2 regions of the Paenibacillus sp. 23TSA30-6 genome follow, and region 2 is predicted to be linked to the other one. Evidence: predicted binding sites of a transcription regulator. Region 2 holds the regulator's gene; the other holds the start of a gene.
The links. The regulator Rex, encoded in region 2, represses fermentation and respiration genes when NADH is low (regulators of the CRP and FNR family bind a similar motif). The targets are predictions, from matches to a motif close to TTGTGAAATATTTCACAA.
Positions count from the first base shown of each region.

Region 1 (12,313 bases), on a different contig from region 2:
AGCAGCATCAAGGAAGGCACGACGGTCGTTTACTCGTTGCGGGACCCGCTCTTGACGGAACTGCTTGCGGTGGCGCGGCAAATTTTTGACAATCATCTGGTCGAAGCGATCTCGTTGCTGGAGGGTATACGGAACGAGAAGTAATGCTACTACAGAAAAGAAGGGCTACAGAGGATGAAGTGGATGGGAAGGTTTGAGGGATATAACGCAGGAGCTTTGCGAAAGGACCTGATTTCCGGAAGTATCGTGGCAATTGTGGCCATTCCGCTGGGTATGGCGTTTGCCATTGCATCAGGAGTAAAGCCGGAATACGGGCTGTATACGACCATTGTGGCAGGAGTTTTGGTTTCACTGTTAGGAGGGTCCAAATTTCAGATTGGCGGACCTACGGGCGCTTTTATTCCGATTTTGCTGGCTATTGTCATGCAGTACGGTTATGAGAATTTGCTCATAGCCGGTTTTATGGCGGGGATTATGCTCATCTTAATGGGCGTGCTGAGGCTAGGCGCGTTAATTAAGTTTATCCCCAAGCCAGTAACGATTGGCTTTACGGCGGGCATTGCCGTGACGATTTTCAGCGGTCAGATTGCTAACTTTCTCGGCTTGCGCGGAGTAGAGCGGCATGAAACGTTTCTGCCTTCTATGGCAGAGCTGGTCCATCGCCTGCCTTCACTGAATGTGTACAGTATTCTGACGGCGTGTATCTGTCTTGCCGCCCTCATTCTGGTGCCTAAAAAATGGCCCAAGGTACCCGGTTCACTCGTGGGCCTGCTCTTATCCACGCTGGTGGCAGCCTGGCTTTTTCCGGGTCAGGTGGCAACGATCGGCTCCGCATACGGCGCAATTCCGGCATCTCTGCCTGAGCTGCATGTTCCAGGCGTGACCTGGGACCTAATTGTGAAGCTGCTGCCGCCCGCACTTGTTATCGCAATGCTGGGAGCTATCGAATCACTGCTTTCGGCGGTGGTTGCGGACGGCATGACGGGAGCCCGGCATAACAGCAATCGTGAGCTGGTTGGACAGGGTATTGCCAACTTGCTCACACCGCTATTTGGCGGCATTCCTGCGACGGGGGCGATTGCGCGCACAGCCACAAATATCCGCAGTGGTGCCGTGTCTCCCATGTCGGGTATTGTACACGGCTTGGTTGTGCTGCTTATTCTGGTGGTTTTTGCTCCGTATGCATCCAATATTCCGCTGGCGAGTATGGCTCCGGTGTTGATGGTGGTCGCCTGGAATATGAGCGAGCGCAAACATTTTGCACACATCCTCAAGACACGGACAGCCGACTCTATCGTACTGGTTGTCACCTTTTTGCTGACGGTATTTACGACGCTGACCACGGCTGTTGAAGTAGGTCTGATTCTGGCGGTCGTGCTGTTCGTCAAGCGTATGAGCAGTACACTTTCAGTGGATAAGGTGTTACCCGATCCTTCTGTCAAGCATGAAAAAGTCGGCGCGCATATGGTTACAGATCAGCATGATTGCCCGCAGGTGGCGATTTATAGTGTGGAAGGCCCTCTATTTTTTGGTGCCGCTTCGGCATTGGAAAATTCGGAGATGGGAGGTCAGGCTAACCGCCAGCAAGGGATTTTGCTGCTGCGTATGGGTAAGGTTCCCTTTATGGATATGACAGGAGAATCTAACTTTACCACATTGATTCAGAAATATCGGAAATCCGGTGGAACGGTGCTTGTTTCCGGCCTTCAGCCGCAGCCTCTGGCATTACTTCACAAAACCGGATGTTACGACATGATCGGACATAATCATTTTTTCGAGCATACAGGAGAAGCCCTCACGGCAGCCATAACACTGGTGGATCGGGATACATGTCGTGGGTGCAGCCAAATGGCTTTTCGGGAATGTGCTGCTCTATGCGGCAGATCGAAAGCACTATCAAAACCATCCATTTCGGATGGAGCTGTTCCGGCTCCCATACCTGTAAACAGCGGCAGATAGCCCTCTCTGAACTCTTCTATTGGAGTGCAGAACGAATGCCGAAAAATCTCTTTTATTTTTACGATTAGCAGTGCACCCTCAAGATTAGCACCTGCTCGTAAAAACGGAAGAGGTTTTTTGCTTTTCTAAGAAAAAGGGAAAAAATTCAAAAAAATGCTTGTATATCTGTTTTTATGACATTATACTAGATTCAAAAGATACCATTTGTATCATTCTTTTGTTTTAATTTGGTTTTTAATGCACAGATATTAAACCCCTCGATAACTTCTAGCTTCCTACCCTACTTTTTCTTCACGTTTTTCTCTCACTTTTTCCAAAGCGATATAAGCTGAATTTTAAAAATTTACATGGGAACGAAGTTGGCAGAATGGTGCTGTACGAGCATCAGCGGTCACCTTTGCCCAAAGGATTACTGTTTCTTTCGGTCCTGCCCTCTTGGTTGTTCACCACAGAATCATGACCTATGGATTCCATGCTAGAATCTATATTTTTTGAAGGAGGTGAGGACCAAAGGCTATTTTGTGAGCTTTTCACGCGGATGTCGGCAGGTTGTTCTTGAGAACTACAAAACCAAGTAAAGGGAGATGGAAAGTATTGATTAAGTCGAAAAATATCAAAAGGACGCTATCGGCTAGTTTTACTGCTTTTCTTGCTTTTTCTCTGATTTCTCCGGTGTACGGAGATGCGAGCACAACCACCGCGGCAGGAGCTTCGACCATTTCCGCCAAGGTTTCAGCCAAGCTGAACCAGCAATTCAGTGACAGCGAGTACGTCACCTATCTGGTTAAATTAAAAGATCAGGTAGATACAGAGTCGGTTGCCAAGCATGCTTTCCAAAAGGCTTCCGCAGACCAGATATCCCCCGCTGCCGCTAAGCTTTCTGTGCGTACAACGGTTGTGAACTCTCTCATTGATACTGCTGAAAAATCTCAACAGCCTGTGGAAGAATACTTAAAGAAGGAAGTCAATAACGGAGGCGTCAAAAAGTATAAGAGCTACTTTATTGTGAACGCACTTGCGGTAACGAGTACCAAGGAGGTACTGGACAATCTGGCCACGCTTCCTGAGGTAGACAAAATTTTACCGGATGAAACGCGCGAGCTGCAAAAGGTTGAAATAGATAAGGATGCCCAGCCAGAAGTCGGGGAACCGGCAACTGAACAGGCGGTTGCCGATCAAGCGGCTGTAGACACGGCTGTAACGGAAGAGAATGCACAAAAATCCGTGGAGGAATCCGTATATAAGGATGCTGTAACGCCGAGCCGAGCCGAATGGAATATTTCCAAAATTAAAGCACCACAGGTTTGGGCCAAAGGCATTGACGGCAAAGGGGTTGTCGTTGCCAATCTCGATACAGGCGTAGAGTACACTCACCCGGCGCTGAAAAGAAAATGGCGCGGCTTGAATGCTTCCGGTCAAGTCGTGAATCCAGAGCTGAGCTGGTATGATGCGGTTAACGGAGCATCACTGCCAACAGATTCAAATGGACATGGTACACATACGATGGGGACGAGTGTTGGCTCGGACAGTAACGGTACGAATGAAATCGGTGTTGCTCCCGGTGCCAAATGGATTGCCGTACGGGTATTCAACCCGTCAACGACAGATTCCATCCTGCTGGACGGAGGCCAGTGGTTGCTGGCTCCAGTAGACAAAAATGGTAAGAAGCATCCTGAGCTTGCACCGGATGTGGTGAATAACTCTTGGGGTGGCGGACCTGGTCTGGATGAATGGTATCGTCCAGTCACCAAGGCGTGGAGAGCGGCTCAGATTTTCCCTGAGTTCTCCGCAGGCAACACGACACTGTCAAATCCGGGCGGACCTGGATCGGTAGCTAATCCGGCGAACCTGCCGGAAGCCTATGCCACAGGAGCGACTGATGTTAACAACAAGCTGGCCAGCTTCTCGCTGCGCGGTCCTTCGCCATATGGAGAAGTGAAGCCTGAGATATCGGCCCCTGGCGTAAACATCCGTTCCTCTGTTCCTGGCGGAGTTTATGAGGGTGGCTGGAACGGTACATCCATGGCAGGCCCGCATACGGCCGGATTAGCGGCATTGCTGCTCCAGGCCAAGCCATCCTTGACAGTGGATCAACTGGAGGATGTTATTTCGAAAACAGCGACGCCGCTGACAGACAGCCAATATAAAACTTCACCGAATAACGGCTATGGATATGGCCTGATCGACGCGTTGGCTGCGATCAATTCGGTACTTAACTAGAATGGTCTGATCGTGTTTTAGAAAGACCTCGGAAATCCCTTGAAGCGGCTCGTCCAGAGATTTGCATACACCTGCTAACCGTGTAATGCAACATTTACGCAGCCGCTATAAAGGGGTTTTCGTACATAGAAAATACAAAAATTATAAATTTCAAGGAAATTGCAAAAAAATCACTTGTATATCTGTTTTGATAACTTTATACTATCCATAATATATGTTTTTATATCAATTTTTAATATAAAATGTAACGATATAACATGTCGTGTTACAGCATGTTCTCTCTTCGACATTCTCCTGCTTGTTCTCCTTGGTATCTGCTGAATTTCATCGCACGCTATCTTTGATTCACAAACTCATCTATGAAATACATTCACCTATGAAATACATTCACCTATGAAATAAACTCACCTAAGAAAATCCAAATCGTTTTTCAAATTGTACTTTCGAGCGTTGGGGATCGAATGATGCAAAATGATGACCTCTATATTCTATGAAGGAGGTGGTTGCCAACCATATCATGTTGTGCAGCCCGTAGATTTGATGTGAAGGCAAGAAGGCATGAGGTCTTACTCTCGTACAGGTTATACCAGAAATATTAAACCTAGTAAAAGGAGTGGAGAAGTAATTGATTAAACCTAAACGATTTAAGAAACCACTATCTATCGGACTATCTTTGCTTATGGCCTTTTCTTTTGTTCAACCCGCTTTGGCGAATAACACACCGGATGGCTCCAAGCTGGAGTTGAAATCAACTGCGCACAAGGTAACGACCGCGAAGGTATCCCCTAAACTGACCAAACAGTTTGAGGAGAACAACTATGTAACCTATCTGGTCAAATTAAAAGAACAGGTAGACACGAACAAGGTTTCCAAAAATGCCCTCCAAAAGGCCTCGCTTGAGAAAATAACACCCTCTGCCGCCAAAATGGCTGTCCGCAGCAACGTGATCAGCTCTCTGCGCGAAACCGCTTCAAGAACCCAATACGGGCTTGAAAATTATTTGGATAAACAATCAGAGAGCGGCGGAGTGAAGGAATATAAAAGCTACTTTATTGTCAATGCCCTGGCAGTCACAAGCACCAAGGAGGTGCTGGACCATATTTCACAGCTGCCAGAGGTAGACAAAATTTTGCCGAACGAAACACGTTATCTGCAAAAGGTGACAGTTGACAAGCAGGCAGAGGGAACAGCCGCCAAAACTGCTGAAACAGCGACAGCAGACACGGCAAAATCTGCAACGGCAGAGAAGGCGGTAGGGCTGGAAAAGGACGATAGTAAAACATCGGCGAAGCCAGGCAATGCAGGTAAGAACGCTGTAGACCCATCTACCGTGGAATGGAATATATCCCATATTAATGCACCCCAAGTATGGGAACAAGGAATCGACGGAACCGGAATCGTCGTGGCCAATCTCGATACAGGCGTAGACTATACTCATCCGGCCCTGCATCGCAAATGGCGCGGTCTGGACGCGGCAGGCAATGTCGTGAATCCCGAGCTGAGCTGGTACGATCCGCATAGTCATGCGACGTTGCCGGTCGATCAGGAAGCGGATTCCCACGGTACGCATACGATGGGAACGATGGTCGGCTCCGAGGAAAATGGAACGAACCGGGTCGGCGTTGCGCCTGGCGCGAAGTGGATTGCCGTTCGGATTTTTAATCCGGAAACGACGGATGCGATTATACTCGACGGCGGTCAATGGCTGCTTGCGCCAAGGGATGCCCAAGGCAATCTTCATCCCGAGCTTGCACCGGACGTGGTGAACAATTCGTGGGGCGGCGGACCCGGCCTCGATGAATGGTTCCGACCTGTGGTTCAAGCATGGCGGGATGCACAGATATTCCCTGAATTCTCCGCAGGTAATACTTCCCTTTCCAATCCGGGCGGTCCTGGATCGGTAGCGAATCCAGCTAACTATCCGGAATCCTTTGCCACTGGAGCAACCGATCTCAATGACAAGCTGGCCAGCTTTTCACTGCTGGGACCGTCGCCATACGGCGAGGTGAAGCCCGAAGTTTCCGCACCGGGGGTAAATATTCGATCATCCGTTGCTGGAGGTGCCTATAAAGGCGGATATAACGGAACTTCCATGGCGGGCCCTCATGTAGCGGGACTTGCGGCTCTGTTGCTGCAAGCGAATCATTCGCTTACCGTGGATCAACTGGAAGAAATTCTGGAAAATACAGCTACACCACGCACGGATAGCACATATCCGACTTCTCCGAACAATGGCTACGGACATGGTGTCATTAATGCGCTGGATGCAGTCGGCTCTGTCGTTCAGGGCTTGGGCTCCGTATCCGGTAAAGTCGTAACAGGTGGAGACGATTTGGAAGCACCTGTTCTGGAGCATACACCGCCTGCTGCGGTATTCGAAGGTGTGGATGTACATCTCACCGCTCATGTGACAGATGATGTCGGCGTGGCAGCGGTTGAGGCATTTGCCAGAACAGCGGGTACGTCAAACTATGTATATATTCCGTTGGAACGGACCTCCGGCGACAGCAAAGATGGTACATATCAAGCGTCCATTCCGACTTTCTTGGTGGATAGCACCGGTCTGGAATACTATATTCGCGTGAATGATTACGGCAATAACGGTTTTGAAACCGAAGTGTACAAGGTTAATGTCTCCAAAGGCGTCAAACCTGGCTACACACAGGATTTTGAAAAGGATATTGCCGGTATCAATGTCGGTGGACAGGGTAGTGTCTGGAAATGGGGAACCCCGGTAAGCGGCCCTGGTAGTGCACACTCGGGAACGAAGGTCCTCGCGACCAATCTCGAAGGCCAATACCAGACCAATTCCAACAGTTATTTTATGGCTCCTCCAATTGATCTGACCGAAAGCCCGAAAGGGGCACTGGTTAGCTTCAAGCATTGGTACGATCTTGAAAACAATTCTGATTTCGGCAAGGTGTATGTAGCCACCACCAACAATCAGAATGCATTTGAGCAGGTATTATCATTTACAGGCACCAGCAACGGCTGGAAAACACAATATCTCGATCTGCGAGCATTTGCAGGTCAGAAGGTATACCTTCTGTTCAACTTTACAAGTGATAATACGGTTGTAAAAGATGGCTGGTATATCGACGATCTGTCGATTCAGGAGCCGGATACCGTTGCACCTGCCGCGCCAAGTAATCTGACTGCCGAAGCGGATACAGTCGGCAACGTCTCGCTGGCCTGGAATGCTTCATCCGATGAAGACGTGAAGCAGTACAAAGTGTATCGCTCCACCCAATCGGGCAAAAATTACACTTCGTTGGGTACAACCTCTGGACTGAGCTTCACCGATACGATCACGGTCAGCGGCTCGACCTATCATTATGCAGTGGCGGCCGAGGATTACAGTGGTAACGAGGGAGCTAAGTCGAATGAGGCTTCACTGAGAGTAGAAGTGCCGGATACGCTGTATAGCGATTCATTTGACGGCAACTTGGATAACGGCTGGACTCATTCTGGTACCAAGGATGAATGGGAACGTGGCATCCCCAAAGAAGTGGGACCAGAAAGTGCAGTATCCAGACCAAACGTATGGGCAACCGATCTCGATAGTAACTATGAGAGCGGAGCTGACTTTTCGCTGGTTTCTCCAAAAATGAATTTGAATGGTGTGCGGAACGCAACACTTACCTTCAACCACTGGTTTGAAATTGAGTCCGGCTATGACTTCGGTTATGTGGAAGTGTCCAAAAATAATGGCGACACCTGGACCGAGCTGGGCAAATTCTCTCATAACACCAATGGGAAAAAATGGACTCCAGTTTACTACAATCTGGATAGCTATACCGGCAATGAGATTCAAATTCGCTTCCGCTTGAAATCGGATAACAGTGTGAACAAAAACGGTTGGTACATTGACGATTTCCGTGTGCTGGGCATTCCAGCTTCGACAGTGACCAAGGATGTAGTACCTGAGTCGAATATCAAACTGGAAAAAGCGGAAGAACAATTCCCGCTGTACAAAATTACAAGCACCGAAAAGAGTGAATTCCAGGAAAAAGTGAAGCCGAAGGAAACAACGGTGGACAGTGGACGTGTCGGTCTCGAAAGTCTTCCTGCAAGCGCCACAGTTACCGTACTGGAAACTGGACGTTCGGTGAAAACCGATCCGACCACAGGTAAATACAGCTTCATTCACGTAGCTGGCGATTATACGCTGAAGGCTGAAGCCTATGGCTATGAGCCTCAAACGAAGCAGGTCACGATTGAGAATAATAAAGTAATCAGAGCGAACTTTAGTCTCCAGGCGGTACCTCATGGTACGATTCACGGAGTCATTACCGATAAGCAATCCGGTGAACCGATCCGAAAAGCGAAAGTGCTTGTGCTGGAGGATGCACGCATTGCTCCGGTAGAAACCAATGAGGCTGGAGAATTTACGCTGGATGTGCTGGAAGGGACCTATACATTATCCATTGCAGCAGAAAATTATTACAGCGACAGTGTCACGGTCACAGCACCTCCGAACGGCAGTGTGGAAGCGAATGTCACATTGAAGCCATTTATCGGCTTCCAGGGGGGCATCGCTTACGATGACGGTACCGGAGAAAATGCCAGAGCCTTTAACGCGGCAGGCAACTCCTGGGCAGTCAGAATGACACCTGAATCAGAGGTGGCTCAAGTGACAGGAGCGTCGCTTCTGTTCTGGAATTCAGCCTTCCCGAATCCGGGAGGAACGGCGTTCAAATACTCCGTCTATGATGCCTCTGGTGCAGCAGGCGCACCGGGACGTCTGCTGGCTGGTCCATTTGACGGTACAGCCGTTCGGGATGAAACACAGTGGACGACCGTACAATTCCCTGAACCCGTAACGGTTCAAGGCGACTTCTATATCGTCTATACGCAGCCAAGCGCAGGCACGCAAGCTCCGGGTCTTGCTACAGACGAGAGTGGACCCAATGCGCTTCGTAGCTGGCAAGGTGTAAGCGGCGCATGGAGCCAATCACCGGAGGATGAGGGCAATTACATGATCCGGGCGATCGTCAGATATCCGGTTAATGCGCCAACGATTACAACACCGACCAAGGCAACGTATACGAAGGAAGAGACAATCACAGTTACAGGTACTTCCCCGGCAGACGGGGCGGACATCCAGCTCTTTAACGGTAATGAACTGGCTGGCACAACCAAGGTGAAGGATCGTCAGTTCAGTCTGGCGGTCGATCTTCAACCGGGTGCCAATCCACTGAGTGTTCAGGCAGCGGTATACGGCAAAGTAACAGATCGTTCCGAACCTGTGGTCGTCATACTTGACCAGACTAAACCGGGTCTGATCTTGACTTCGCCGGATGAAGGAGCTCGTACAAATGCGGGTGTCGTCAGTGTAACCGGTACGGTTTACGACGAGTTCCTCACCGACTTAACGATTAATGGTGAGCCAGCCGAATTTGGAAGTGACGGCAGCTTTAACAAGCGTCTGCTTATCAATGAAGGGGAAAATCAAATTACGGTAACGGCCAAGGATCTTGCCGAGAACGTAACGACGGTTACCCGTTCAGTGTATGTCGATTCAGCTCTGCCGAAGCTGGAAAATATCAGTCCTGCTGAGGATGTGCGTATCACTCCAGGGCAGCCGGTGCGGGTATCCTTCGACAGTGCGTCCGCATTGGAGGCATCCTTCCGTGTGGAATTGCCTTTCAATCTGACCACCTTGGCCCGAAACGAAATTCCGTTAAACGAAACTTCGTCAGGTCATTATGAAGGGACTTACTTCACTTCCTCTTCTCTGAGCCTGGAAGGCGGAGTCATCGTGATCCGGGTAAGGGATGCAGCAGGAAATGAAGTGGAGACGGAAGCACCGGGAAGATTGTATGTAACGAAGGGTGGAGGACAGGACCCTGATCCGAATCCACCGACCTCTAACGAGAAACCAGTTGCGATCATTCAGGCGAATGATTCAGCCAAGAAGAACAAGAACGTTCAGTTTAACGGAAAAGCTTCACGTGATGTAGACGGTGAAATCGTCAGCTATAGCTGGAACTTCGGCGATGGCGATACAGCGTCCGGTTCCAAGGTAAAGCATAAATTTACCACAGCCGGAACGTATACCGTGGAGTTGACGGTGACAGATAATAGTGGCGCAAGCGGAAAAGCTGCGCATACCATCACGATTCGTTAATAAGGTGCATGGAATGTTTCTTTTAAAATAACAACAGAAGACCCACAGCAAGCCACCATTTACGGAGGTCTGCTGTGGGTCATTTTTGAATTGTGGAATAGGTCTGGAAGAGATAGAATGAATAGAAACATATAAAGTGAATCTATTCACAATACTATTTTTTAGACAGGAGAGAATCATATGATTCATTTGGAAAAAGAAAGCGGGCGTATCCGCCTTGTGCTGGATGCCTATTTTATGGGAGAGGACATAGTCGTACTTATTTCCGGCGGCGATCAGCCCCATCTGGGAACGATTACAGCAGGCGCCAGACTGGAGCCAATTCAAACCGTTCAATTGCAAGCCCACAAGGAATTTTATATTACCGAAGAAATTGCCGTTCGTTTGCGAAAAGAGTTTGCGGGTAACTTTGCAATTTGCTGCGGGGCGCATATGGACCATGTAACGAAGGACGAAATCCGAATGTTGACGGAAATGGCTATACAATTGGGTAAAGAGCTGATCGATCAACTCAAGCAAAAATGTCTGTAACGATTGTAGCGACCTTTTTAAGAAAACTCCTGAATGAGCAGATTTCGGTATGGATATTTACTGTAAGGATACTTAAAAAGCAACGCAAAGCCATGATCCTCGATTTGTACGGATTTCAGTGCAGTGGATGGAATCAAGCTGCGGATCATCAGAGTAACCGCACGCTGGTCTTTCTGGTTGATGGCTTTGGCTAAAGCAGAAGCAAAGCATCGATTGCGTGCCAATTCGAGATACAGCGGAAAAACGGCTTTGGCGATGGCGCGGTGAACCCTCGGCTCAAATGTAAACTGCACTGTACCGGGTGGAATCGTCGTTCCGTTCGTATAATACAGCATTGGTGGATGGGCCAAAAAGGAGATAAAATAGCCGATGCCGTTCGTGCCCAGTCCTTGCTTGGCAGCAAATGGTGCTACCGAGCAGAGGAGGGCCTTCATCCGATCCAAATTGCCATGCACTACAGCACGTGACCATTGGACGGCGAAAGAACGACGGGTGGCAATGGCCTTGTAAAATGGCAGCATGGCGGCGGATATTTTCCTGAGCATGTCAGCATTTAAGCGTTTGTGAGGCGAACACCTTCTGCGGGATGTTGCACGATATACCATAGCTCCGACCTCCTTGGCAGGATGCTCTCAGGGAGCGCATTTTATCAAGTAATAGGTAAAATACTATATGCCCGATCACCTCGAAAAGTGCTTATGTACGTGAGGTGAGTCTCTATAATACAAACTGAAGTTAAAAGTTACCTATCGTGCCACTCCGCAGACGGATGGTGCTCCCATCGCCACCGCTTCGCTTGTACAGCATCATTCCGCCTACTCCGTTTTCTATGTACATTTTTGGTTGATTTTTCTCCACCTCTCTGGCATTTGACTCATCTTTAAATATAACTTCTGTGTTGACTGAGGAAGGGCACTTTAGCTACGGTTTTTCAGAATTAGCATCTTTGTAAAGTTAAAGGTATGTTAAAAATAAAAAGAAGACCAAAATTGCTAAGGTCTTCTTTCTTTCGTATTAATATTATTTTGCTTTAAGAGTTTTAGAAAGTATTTTCCTTTTTCACTCGGGCGATATACATATGTCTCTGATCCCTTCACCTTTGAGTACTCGATCAAACCATATGTTTTTAATATAGGTTCGATATTTAGAAAAGCAGTGCTAATACGACTTTCGTATTCATTGTCATTTGGAAGACTATAAATTCCTGCTTTAAAATGATCTTCATACACAAGAAGAAATTCTAGTATGCTTGGATTTTCAAATCCACTGATATTCGTACCAACAGAGTCATTCATGAATATATCTCTTATTTTCAAAAAAACATCGTCCGACATTAATGGTTCTTCTTGAAGTGTTGCAAATTCCTTATTTTCTGTAGTGAATTGTAATATGTCCTGAACAAGAAAGTATTTACCTGCATTTTTCATTATAGAAGCCTGATTTAATGCGTATAGTATCTTGTCTAATGTCTCT
Region 1 is NZ_SLTL01000014.1:112,669-124,981, forward strand. It holds gene E0698_RS14790 (ArsR/SmtB family transcription factor) at 1-144, shown strand, start outside; gene E0698_RS14795 (SulP family inorganic anion transporter) at 175-1,959, shown strand; gene E0698_RS14800 (S8 family serine peptidase) at 2,554-4,179, shown strand; gene E0698_RS14805 (S8 family serine peptidase) at 4,805-10,309, shown strand; gene lpdD (prenylated flavin chaperone LpdD) at 10,490-10,840, shown strand; gene E0698_RS14815 (hypothetical protein) at 10,858-11,445, opposite strand; gene E0698_RS27345 (hypothetical protein) at 11,576-11,698, opposite strand; gene E0698_RS14820 (helix-turn-helix domain-containing protein) at 11,833-12,313, opposite strand, start outside.
Region 1: lpdD (prenylated flavin chaperone LpdD) is a predicted target of Rex. The motif match lies at 10,444-10,461, and genes of this name have one in related genera.

Region 2 (12,313 bases):
TAGGATTCCTCAGCAATTTTGTCCAGATTCGCATCTTCCTGAATCGGTTTGTTTTTGGCATGGATTTTAAGAATATGAAGACGGCCCTTCTTATCAGGTAAGTCCACTTGAATATGACGGTCAAAACGCCCCGGACGCGTTAAGGCGCTGTCCAGCATTTCTTTACGGTTTGTAGCCGCAATGATCAAAATGCGCGGAGTATCTGCTGAATAGATGCCATCCATTTCAGTCAGCAACTGATTCAAGGTTTGGTCATATTCACGTTGCTGTCCACCCTCACGCTTGCCGCCAATCACGTCGATCTCGTCAATAAAAATAATAGCATTTTCCTTCTTTTCCTTGGCTGCACGAGTGCGGGCCTCCCGAAACAGCTCACGGACACGGCCTGCACCAACACCTACGTACATTTCAACAAACTCACTGCCTGCAGCGGCAACAAATATAGAATTGGTATAGTGCGCAGCTGCCTTCGCCATCAGTGTTTTCCCGGTTCCCGGAGGGCCTGTAAGCAAAACACCTTTTAATGGACGAATGCCAAACTTGGAAATTTCATCATGCCGATTCAAAAAATCCAGCGCTTCGCGCAGCTCCTGCTTGGCGCTTTCTTGCCCACCGATTTCCTCAAAAGTCAGCTTGTCCGGGCCATTCTTTTTGCGTTTACGTTCTTGCCCGGCCCCTACAGCCAAGCCTCCACGTGCATGCATGAGCATTAACAAGCCGCTAAGCATCACGCCTGCAATCAGAAGGGGGATGATATTCACCCCGATAAAAATGAGAAATATAATGGTCACCGGCACAATGCCGATTAGTGCTTCCTTGATCCATCTAGGCATTAGGCCATACCCCCATTTGCTGAGATTGACGTGGCAAAACGATGAACTTGGTCGCTTTGCCTTCGCTGAGTCGGATATAGACGTTGTTTGAATCCATATCGGTATCGGCCTCGATACCGGTTTTTTTCTTTTTCATCTGCTCGACGGTAGATGAAATTTGGGTGTATTTTTTATTTTCCATCGCTTCCGCTACCGAAAACATGGCCTCAGACCACCACTGGTTCAACGCTGGACTGGAATGATCCGCAATTTCCAGCTTAACTGTACGGCTGCCAATGATGGACTGTCCTTTTTGCTTAACTACATTGACCAATCCGGCGACATCTGCCTGCGGTTTGAGATCCAGATTCAAAACAACCTGATCCGGTTTAATATCTATTTGAGCGCTTGTGACGCCGGGATATTGGGAAACCAGTTTTTCCAGAGGACTCTGCATTGTAAACTGACGGTAAATAAACCATCCTCCAAACAACAGCGATGCTGCCAGAACCGCGGCAACAACGATAGGAACTGCACGTAATTTCAAATAACATCCTCCTCTCAAAATGTAAAACACAGAAGAAACGGGACGAATGTCAACACATAAACCAGAATGCATGATCTACAGGATCAGCAGGTCTTTTTCTATCATTTTTGTCTATCACTTATAAATTATAGTATATCATAACGTATATCTAATATCGAAGGCAATGTGTGGGGGAGTTGTGAGTGGGCAAAATCTTTGGTTATGGTGGTGGGAGACGCTCCGGGAATGATTTGATCTTACGAATCGCTGTTGCCGCCGGATTTTTTTCGATCAGATTCTTATGGGGAAAATCCGGCGGCAAAGGCGAACGCTATCGCTTCTTCAGATTCAAATCCTCCACTCCGCTACTGCATAGCCATAAAGATGAATTTGCCTTAGGAGGGAAGTTGGGTAGGTAAAGATGCTTAGCTGGCTTTCAGCCAAGCTTCGCAGAGTGGCAGTGAAAAAAGACGTAAATACGAAATTTATCGTATTTACGTCTTTTTTTTAGTTTTTTTAGGCGGAAACAAAGATTTTCGTATAGCAATTAGATCTCATACTGTAAGCTAACCTTACACTGTATATAGAGGATTGATTATTACCTCATAGTACAACCTTTAAAGCTTTAAAGAAACATCATCCCGCCGTCGATCAGAGGGGATTGTCCTGTCATGTAATCGGAATCGGGGCCTGCCAGGAAGGATACGAAGGCGGATACGTCTTCTGGTGTAGACAGACGGCCAAGGGCAATTTTGCTGCCGAATTCCTTGGTTGCATCCCCTGTTGCTTCGCCTTTGGATGCCGTAATTTCTTTATCGATACCGCTCCACATTGGCGTTTGTACAATGCCGGGACAGTATGCGTTTGCTGTAATACCGTATTGGGCATATTCCTGAGCAGCGGTTTGTGTCAGAGCACGAACCGCAAATTTGGTCGCGGAGTAAATACCGAGATTGGCATTACCAACATGGCCTGCCTGAGAAGAGGCATTGATGATTTTACCACCATGACCCAGTTCCTTGAATTTGGCGGCTGCCGCCTGAATGCCCCAAAGTACACTGGTCACATTGATGTGGAACAGCTTATCAAAATCAGCCAGCGTAACATCCTCCAATAGCTTGGCGGGAGCAATCCCAGCATTATTTACAATGACATCAAAGCCACCGAGCTTCTCAGATGCTTCCTTTACAGCCGCAAAAACCTGATCCCGGTCGGAAACATCGACTTTAAGGGCAAGCGAGCGCCCTCCTGCCTTTGTAATCTCACCAGCAACACTTTGCGCCGTTTCTTCATTTAAATCTACAACTGCCACTGCGAAGCCGTCTTGGCTCAGGCGTAAAGCAATAGCCCGTCCAATCCCTTGACCTCCACCCGTTACTAATGCAACTTTCCCATCCACTTTTCCCATGTCCATGAATCTCCTTTTTGTACAAGTAGTCATGATAACATAGCCACAAAATTATGGGTTACGTTAGTCTGCACCTATAATTAAACCATTATAAGGAAAAAATTATTATGATCTATGTAATAGACTTCATATTTAACCTGTTTAAGGGAAATTCAAGTGATAGTTGAGCTTGAAAGATACATGCGGAGTCACTGCGCAGGCGGATGGTGCTTCCCATCGCTGTTGCCCCCGGATTTCTAGAATGAGCACACATGGGTAGAAATCCGGGCAGGTGATGCTTTCGAAGCGAGCTTTCCTACGGAAAGCTTTTAAAACGAATACTACCGCTTGTACAGCACCATTCCGCCTACTCCGTTTTTATGTACATTTTCGAGTTCTGCTTATATAACATTTTTTAAGTTAAACACAATCAGTCATTCCATGATAAACACTTACCCAACAAAAAAAGCTAAAAAAGACGTAAATACGAATAAACCGCATTTGCGTCTTTTTTTAGCTTTCAACCATTCTTTTTATAAGACAATGTCTTCATCTTTTTTAGTAAAAACGATTTTCCAGTTCGTACAGAATTAGTTTGGTGTAAAACCCAAAACGGAAATAAGCGCAGCGGCGTCCGTGCCCCCTACCCCAACTCCCCTCCCATAAAAAGAGTGGTGTTTGGAGTGACTCCATAGCGGTCAGCCAGCGGAGTGGGCCATTTGAATCTGAAGAAGCGAAGCGTTCGCCTTTGCCGCCGGATTTTCCCCATAAGAATCTGATCGAAAAAAATCCGGCGGCAAGAGCGATCGTAAGATCAAATGGACTACGCAGCGCTCCTAGCGTCCCTAACACTCCCAAACCACCATCAGCCAGTCCTCACATCACTCTAGTAATTGGGCAAAGTATACTTTACCCCCACCGATCCCCCATCCGAGAAGCGATAAAAGGTATAGTAATGATGACTGCCGTCATCATAAAACAGCTGCCACACATATTGACCGTTAAACACACTCGGCTGAAGACTCACAATATCTGCACCCGGAAGCTGCTGCTGGATCATCGCCGTCATTTTTTGCTCGTCGACTCCGTTTTTCAGTAGCTCGGTATGAACACCACTATTATCTGTGACAGGTACATTCGGTTGGCCCTCCACTTTTTGAAAAGGAACCCACACCATAATATTTTCGTTCTGAGCATTTTTCCCTTGAACTACCCAGTATACCTGATCCCACACCGACTTCCACGTCTGCGTCGTGCTGACCAGACCACCCGATTGCTTGGCCTTTACGATAGCGGCATTTCTCTCGGTCACCTGGTCTTGAGTAACGTAGGAATAATACCAGAAAATGCTGACCAGGACCAGTATGACGGCCAGAATGGCGACCGCTATCCATTTTTTCTTTTTTTTCAAACCTGTGCTTCCTCTCTAAGGGGATGTGACACCTGAATTAGCGCGACAGCAGCCCTTCAAAGGCGGCTTGGGCCTCATGCTTGATACGTTCCTCATCCATAGTCAGGCACTCACCGTTTTTCACAACCTGACGACCGTCTACCCATACATGAGCCACGTCTTTGGCGCTTGCAGAGTATACGGCATGGGAAATGAGATCCGTACGCGGCAGGAAATGCGCCTGATTCAGATCGAGCGCGATAAAGTCTGCCTTGTTGCCTGCTGCCAGCGCTCCTACCTCTTTCAAGCCAATCGACTTCGCTCCGTACTCCGTTGCCAGACGCAACGCCTCACCCGCAGGAACTGCGGTTGGGTCGCCAGATACTCCCTTGTGAATGAGTGCAGCCAGACGCATTTCCTCAAACATATCCAGGTTATTGTTACTCGCGGGACCATCTGTTCCGAGAGAGACAGTAACGCCTGCACGCAGCAGGTCAGGCACTCTTGCCACACCACTTGCGAGCTTCAAGTTGCTGCCCGGATTATGCGAAACCGCTACACCACGTTCAGCCAGCAAAGCTATTTCTTCGTCATTCAAATGAACGCCATGGGCAACAAGCGATGGACGGGAGAAAAAGCCCAGCTTATCCAGATGTGCAACCGGACGCAAGCCGTAATCGCGTACGTTTTGCTCTACTTCGGCAATCGTTTCGGACATATGCGTATGCAACGGCAAGTCCAGATCATGCGCTGCCTGTACGAATTTTTCGATAAACGCAGGCGGGCACGTATACGGCGCATGCGGAGACATCATGGTCGTAATGCGACCGTCTGCTTTTCCATGCCAATTACGCGCAAAGGTCACAGCCTCAGCCAGCTTGATCCGCTGCTCTTCCTCCGAACATAGTCCAATCGCTCCACGCATCAGACTGGCACGGATGCCGGACTCTTCAGCTACACGAGCCACCTCATCCATATGATCGTACATGTCCAAAAAGGTTGTTGTACCACCTTTCAGCATTTCCAGCACGGACAAGGACGTACCCCAGTACACATCCGTAGACGTAAACTTGGCTTCCATCGGCCACATTTTTTCCTGTAGCCATACTTGGAGAGCCAGATCGTCCCCATACCCACGTAGCAAAGACATCGCCGCATGACCATGTGTATTAATCAGGCCAGGTAAAAACAGCAGCCCGTTACCGTCAATCGCGTCCGTCTCTTCCTCACCCGCTGGCAAAGTCTCACCAATGTAGGTGATGCGGCTATCCTCCACGATCATATAGCCGTGGATTACCCCGGCTTCCGGTCTGTTCACGGCAAAGGAGCCGTTTTTAATCATCCATTTATTCGCTGTCATGTTGCGTATCTTCCTTTCCGTCCTCCAAATAATAAGCAAGGCTTAACAAATCCGTTGTAAAATCTGTGGCATGTACCCGAATGTTTGCCGGTGTCTTGAGAGTAGTGGGTGCAAAGTTCAAAATTGCTCCAATCCCACTCTCAATGAGCCTGTCAGCGACGTGCTGTGCTTCAAAATCCGGTACGGTAATAATCCCGATCCGAATGTTTTGTTCCTTCACGGTCGCTTCCAGTTCATCCATCGGCTGTACGACCAGCGTATTGATCCTGGTTCCAACTTTATCTGGAACAGCATCAAATACCGCTACAATTTTCATATTGTCTTTTAAATAAGCATTATAATTCGAAAGGGCTTGCCCCAGATTACCTGCTCCGACCAATACCACGTTAATTTGCTGGTCGATTTTCAGGATATGGCGTATTTTCTCGATAAGATAAGTAACATCATAGCCGATACCCTTACGGCCAAAATCTCCAAAATACGCGAGATCCTTTCGAATTTGAGCCGGATTCAGATCCAGTCTTTGTCCCAGCTCCTGGGAAGAGACCGTAGACACCTCCCGTTTGTGCAGTGCATTCAGATAACGTAAATATACGGGTAACCTCCGTACGACAGCCTCTGAAATTTTATCTGATTTCATACTTGCTCCCCCTAATTGTAACGGACACATTTAGATGTCCGTCCGTTATGCCTCTGTCTCCGGGGCGGATTGGAGCCATTCGGCGATGCGGGGCACCATTTGCTCCGTCGGCATATGCTCCATTTTTGGTCCCGGTAATGAGTACAAAAAATGCTTCCCGTAATAGGATTCGATCACACGCGTATCGTAAACGATAACGACCCCGTGGTCGCTCGCCGTACGTACCAAACGTCCAAATCCCTGTTTGAAGCGAATGACAGCCTGTGGAACAGACAGCTTCATAAAAGGATTTTTCTTCTGCTGCTGGAGCAGCTCACTTTTAGCCTCCAGCAGCGGGTGATTGGGCGGTTGGAACGGCAAGCGGACGATAGCCAGACACGTCAGCGCCTTGCCCGGAATATCGACGCCTTCCCAAAAGCTGCTGGTTCCCAGCAACACAGAAGCTTTCGCTTCCTGAAAACGTCGGGTCAGCTTGCTGCGGCTCCCACTGTCCACGCCCTGCCCCAGCACGGTGATATCGCTGGAAGACAACGCCTCCTTAAGCGGCTCATACACCTGCCGGAGCATACGGTAGGAGGTAAAGAGAACGAGCATTCTCCCCCGCGTCGCTTGAGCAGTCGCGCCTAGCGAGCTGACGAGCATATCTACAAAATGCTCATCTCCTACACTGCCCTTCACGCTCGGGAAATCTCTTGGAATGACTAGCAGCACCTGATCCCTGTAGTTAAAGGGTGACGGGAGCTGCGTAGTCATCAGCCGTCCTTGATCTGCGGCCTCCTGCAAGCCGAGCTGATCGGTCATGTACTGAAACGACTTATCCACCGATAAGGTAGCAGATGTCAGAATAATGCTTCTTTTTTTGTCAAAAAACATTTCTTTCAGCTGGCGGCTCACATCGACGGGCACCGCATAAAATTGCAGCGACTTGCTGCGGAATTGCCCGCTCGCTTCAAGCCAGTATACGGTCGTTTCATCATCCAGCCGCATGAAAAAGCGCAAGCTTTCCCTAATGCCTGCCAAATCCTTGAGCAGCCCCGTAATATCCGTAATGAGGCTGTCAGCCGCATAATCGTCATGTTCTTCCTTCACATCGAGCATCAGCTTGTCGCCCTTGCGCAAAATTTCGCTCATCGTTACATAAAGCTGATTTTCCAGCGCAGCCGCCTGATCCCACTTGGCAGGCTTGGCCGATGGCTTGAGACGGGAAGAAAACTGCCCTGTTTCGCCCGGTGTCGCATCACTTCGCTCCGGCAGCATGTCAAACAGCTTGTCGCTCAGCAAATCCCAAGTCTCCTTGACCTCCAGCACGAGCGGATACAACTGGTCGATGGTAGAGGCCCAATCCGTCGACTTCTCATGCCCCGACTTTGCCAACTGCTGACGCAGCGAAGGCAATTGTCCGTTCTTGCTGTCCTTGAACAACCGGGTCAGCGTATGCACGAGTGTGAAATATTTCATATGCATGCCCAGATGCTTACCAGCAACTTCCTCCAGGTGATGGGCTTCATCAATCACCAGATGCTCATAGCTCGGCAATAGCTGATGACTTGCTTTTACGTCCGTGAACAGCTTGGAGTGATTCGTAATAACCACATCCGATATTCCCGCCTCATGGCGCGCACGATGATAAAAGCATTTGCGGAACCACGGACATGAACGACCAAGACAGGACTCGGAATCACTGGCCACCGTTTCCCAAAAATCTCCGCCACGATTACTCAGATTAAGTTCTTCATCATCGCCGGTTTCCGTCAACGTCAGCCAGACGATCATCTGGGCGGCTGTAATTAAATCTTCCTTCGGCGTTGCGAAGTCTCTTCTGTTTATTTTATGTTCAAACTTACGCAGACACAAATAATGTCCCCGGCCCTTAAAAATGGCAGCCCGGAACGGGAACGGGATCACCTTGGTCAGCATCGGAATATCACGCTCGCGTAATTGCTCCTGCAGGTTGATCGTATGCGTACTTACCATGACTCGCTGTCCATTTTTCACACTGTGATACAGCGATGGGAGCAAATAACCAAGGGACTTGCCTGTCCCCGTACCCGCCTCGATCAACAGGTGCTTGTCTTCACTCAGCGCCTGATTCACACCCTCAATCATTTGCGTCTGCGCTTCGCGCTCCTCATATTGGCTCAAGGATGAACGTAAATTGTCCCGCACATCATCCATGTATTCCTCAAAGGAAATACCTGCCAGCGGATTGGGGTCGTCCTCTCTGCGAGGGGCATTTAGCTCCGTCCAATCCTCCACCTTCAGTGCAAGCTGACGAAAAAACTGATGACCCTCCAAATCCTGAATAGGATCATGCTCTTTGTCTTCACGCACCCCGTCCAAAAACCATCCGAGGTCACTGTCTTCCTCTGCGAACAAATCACTGAGCCGCTGTATCGTAATCAAAGGCAGCGCGTGAAGCTCATCCAGACATTTTAAAAACACCTCAGCCGTAGCCAACGCGTCGCTGTCTGCTTGATGAGGTCGGTCATGCGCCAGCCCAAATTCAGAAGAAACAAAACCCAACTGATAGGAAGATAGCGATGGAAACATGATTTTCAGAAAATCCATCGTATCCAAAATCCTGCCGGTAAACGGCAAGTATCCGCACCGATCCAAAGCGCTTTGCAAAAAATTAAAATCAAACGCCACATTATGACCGACCAGCACGACATCGTCCAGCATAGGCACAAGCTCCATCATCATCTCTTCGAGCGCAGGAGCATCCTTGACGTCATCGTCTGTAATCCCGGTCAACCCGGTAATAAAAGGCGGAATGGATCTGCCAGGGTTCACATAAGAACCATAAACACGGGAAATGCTGTTATCATGATCTATAATTGCAAGTCCGACTTGAATGATGTCATCCGCGGACTGGGTGCCTGTCGTTTCAAAATCCAATACCGCAAATTTCATTCGGGCTTAATCCTTTCTTTTGACACATACAAAAATAATAACTCTGTATAACAGCATAGCAGAAGATCGCCTGTTTGGAAATTAAGACAGTCAAAAAAGACGATGCACACGCCGCCTGGGGAGGTGGGTATGCATCGTCTCGCTCGGTGTCTGACAACTATAGCCAGGTCATCATGGAGCTGTCGTACCGAAGCATTCCGGCACCGGACAAACAGGCTTCCATATTGTGCAACGGCTCGGGCAAAGCAGGATCGAACTGATGCGCGAGAGCAAAACATTTTTGCGCCTCCTCTACATCAGCCTGCTTCGCCATAAGACAGCCCAGCGCATTATAAATGACCGCTTTCAGCCCGGGCTGGTCTGTCAGGTGCAGCACCTTCTGAAAATGGCGTACAGCCTCCGCTGTGTCCTCCAGTTGGAAATACGCCATCCCCATATACATCTGGCTTTGCCAACTGTTCGGAAAATGCTGTAGCACCTGTTCAAATTGGCGGATGGCCTCAGGATACATGAGCAGTCGGTAATACCCTTGACCCCGAGTAAAAGCTGGCAGTTCCTTTTCAGGCAGCTCAGCGTCCGACATACCAGACTCCGCGGAAAAACCTGCAGCACGCAGGCGAACCATTTTTTCCTCAAAAGCCAGCCATTCATCCATAATTCCGTCACTCATTCTCCGCAGCAAACTCCAGTGCTGTAGCAACTCCTGCCTGCGGGAGCCCTGGGCTGATGGGTAATGCTTCACGATATCATCTAACATGCTGTTCATTTCTGCGAATACATGCTGGAACATGTGCATCCCGCCCTTACGAAAGATGGATTAATACACTCACATTTTTCGCTTAAAGGACGGATTTCATCCGCACTCCCATTCATTACATGATCGTGGCGTGTACTTCCTTGTTCGCCTTTTGGGCAGGTTTATTATGTTCATCGACGAATACAACGGTCGGTTTGTAAGTTTTGGCCTCTTCATTCGACATGGAAGCGTAGGAAATAATAATGACCGTATCACCAGGCTGCACCAAACGCGCTGCTGCGCCGTTGAGACAAATCACACCGCTACCACGCGGTCCGGGGATAACGTAAGTTTCCAGTCGGGCTCCATTGTTATTGTTCACAATTTGAACCTTTTCATTCTCCAGCAGATCGGAAGTCTCCATCAGATCCTCATCAATAGTAATACTGCCCACATAGTTAAGGTTGGCCTCGGTAACCGTTGCCCGGTGAATTTTGGATTTCATCATCGTTCTAAACATGGGAAAGCACCTCCGCCTTCTGTATTCTCATATTATCAATCAGTCGAGTGTTCCCAAACTTTACAGCCAGCGCTACAATGATGTCTTCTTCGACATCACTTAGTCGCTGCTTGGGAAGAAGGGGCTCCAGACTTGGAAAGGTTAAGATTTCAATGTAGTCAATGTCAGCCAATGGTGAGGAGGTAATCGTAGTCTCCACCATTTGGTATAACTGACGGATCGTAAACGTATTCTGCACATCATCTTCGCTCACTTCACGCACCTTGCGCAGTGACTGTGACAGCACCAACGCCTGCTCCCGCTGTTCCGCGCTCAAATACACATTACGCGAGCTAAGGGCCAAACCGTCGGCCTCTCTGATGATAGGACAAGGAACGATGGTCACGTTCATATTGAGGTCGTTCACCATCTGCTGGAGCACCGCTACCTGCTGCGCATCCTTCATGCCGAAGAAGGCCAGATCAGGACCTATCATGTTAAAAAGCTTGGCAACTACGGTGGTCACACCATCAAAATGTCCCGGACGGGAAGCGCCACATAACCGATCCGTCAAAGCAGATACGCTTATTTTCGTACGGGTTGGCTGTGGATACATTTCTGCTACAGTTGGTAAAAATACGATATCCACACCTTCACGCCGCGCCACCTCTAAATCACGCGCTTCATCGCGAGGGTAGCTATCGAGATCCTCGTTAGGTCCGAATTGAATCGGGTTTACAAAAATGCTAAGTACCACCGTATCTGCCATTTCACGCGCCTTGTGCATCAAGCTCGCATGGCCTTCATGTAAATACCCCATCGTCGGCACAAAGCCGACTGTATGTGGCCGTATAGCAGCGGAACCTCGTTCCGCTTTTGCTCCGTCTGCGCCGAGCTGTCGGCGTTCAGCAATGGCCTGCCGCAGCTGAGCCACTTCTCTTACGATAATCATGACCGGGATTCCACCTTTTCCTTAGCTTGTTCCTCTTGTTCTTCTTGTTCCTGCACTTGCGCCTTTTCCTGACGTTTCTTATGGCCGTAGAGAGCCTCTACAACACTGTCGTCGGCGCTAAACACATGCTCTTCAGCCGGGAAGGCCCGCCCCTTCACATCGCTCACATACTGCTCAATGCTACTACGGATCAAGCCGCCGACATCGGCATAGGTTTTGACAAAACGTTTGCTGTAATAAGGCGATGCATATTGAATCAGGTCGTGATAAACAAGCACCTGACCGTCACATCCGCGTCCTGCGCCAATACCGATGGTCGGAATGGACAGTTCTTTGGAAATTGCCGCTGCCACTTCCTCGGTCACCAACTCCAGCACGATGCCAAAGGCACCCGCCTGCTCCAGCGCCTTGGCGTCTGCCATCAGCCGCCGTGCGTCCGCTTCGTCCTTGCCTTGAATGCGGTAGCCGCCAAGCTGATTGACCGACTGTGGTGTAAGACCGATATGACCCAGCACGGGTACACCTGCCTGAACAGTCGCTTTTACGACGTCGGCAATTTCTGATCCGCCCTCCAATTTGACAGCATGCACATGTCCTTCCTGCATCAGACGGCGGATGCCCTGGAGGCTTTCCGATACGCTGCCGTGATATGTCATAAACGGCATGTCCGCTACAATAAACGTATGCTCCGCGCCTCTCGCTACTGCTCGGGAATGATACACGATATCATCCAGTGTTACGGGAATGGTCGAATCATAGCCGAGAACGACGTTGCCCAGCGAGTCACCCACGAGAATCATATCAATTCCCGCCTCCTCGGCTATTTTAGCCGATGGATAATCGTAGGCGGTCAGCATACTGAGCGGAATGCCCTCCTGCTTCATTTTTTTCATTTTCACAATGTTCAGTGCGTGCTTTCCTGCCATGGTACATGGCTCCCTTCCATCTTTTTTTGGCACAAAAAATAACCTTTTATGAACGCCTGTACATTTGCGTCATCAAAAGGTCCGAACAGCCAAAAAAGACACTCATTTTGAGATCGTCCCTTCTGTCTCGGTCCTGTTCGGCTCAGAGCAGAATCCAACGTAACCTTCAAAT
Region 2 is NZ_SLTL01000004.1:78,883-91,195, forward strand. It holds gene E0698_RS04875 (AAA family ATPase) at 1-833, opposite strand, end outside; gene E0698_RS04880 (hypothetical protein) at 826-1,359, opposite strand; gene E0698_RS04885 (hypothetical protein) at 1,542-1,757, shown strand; gene E0698_RS04890 ((S)-acetoin forming diacetyl reductase) at 1,964-2,746, opposite strand; gene E0698_RS04895 (hypothetical protein) at 3,284-3,577, opposite strand; gene E0698_RS04900 (cell wall elongation regulator TseB-like domain-containing protein) at 3,612-4,136, opposite strand; gene E0698_RS04905 (amidohydrolase) at 4,174-5,475, opposite strand; gene E0698_RS04910 (redox-sensing transcriptional repressor Rex) at 5,462-6,115, opposite strand; gene dinG (ATP-dependent DNA helicase DinG) at 6,161-9,028, opposite strand; gene E0698_RS04920 (tetratricopeptide repeat protein) at 9,186-9,818, opposite strand; gene panD (aspartate 1-decarboxylase) at 9,901-10,284, opposite strand; gene panC (pantoate--beta-alanine ligase) at 10,277-11,215, opposite strand; gene panB (3-methyl-2-oxobutanoate hydroxymethyltransferase) at 11,212-12,141, opposite strand.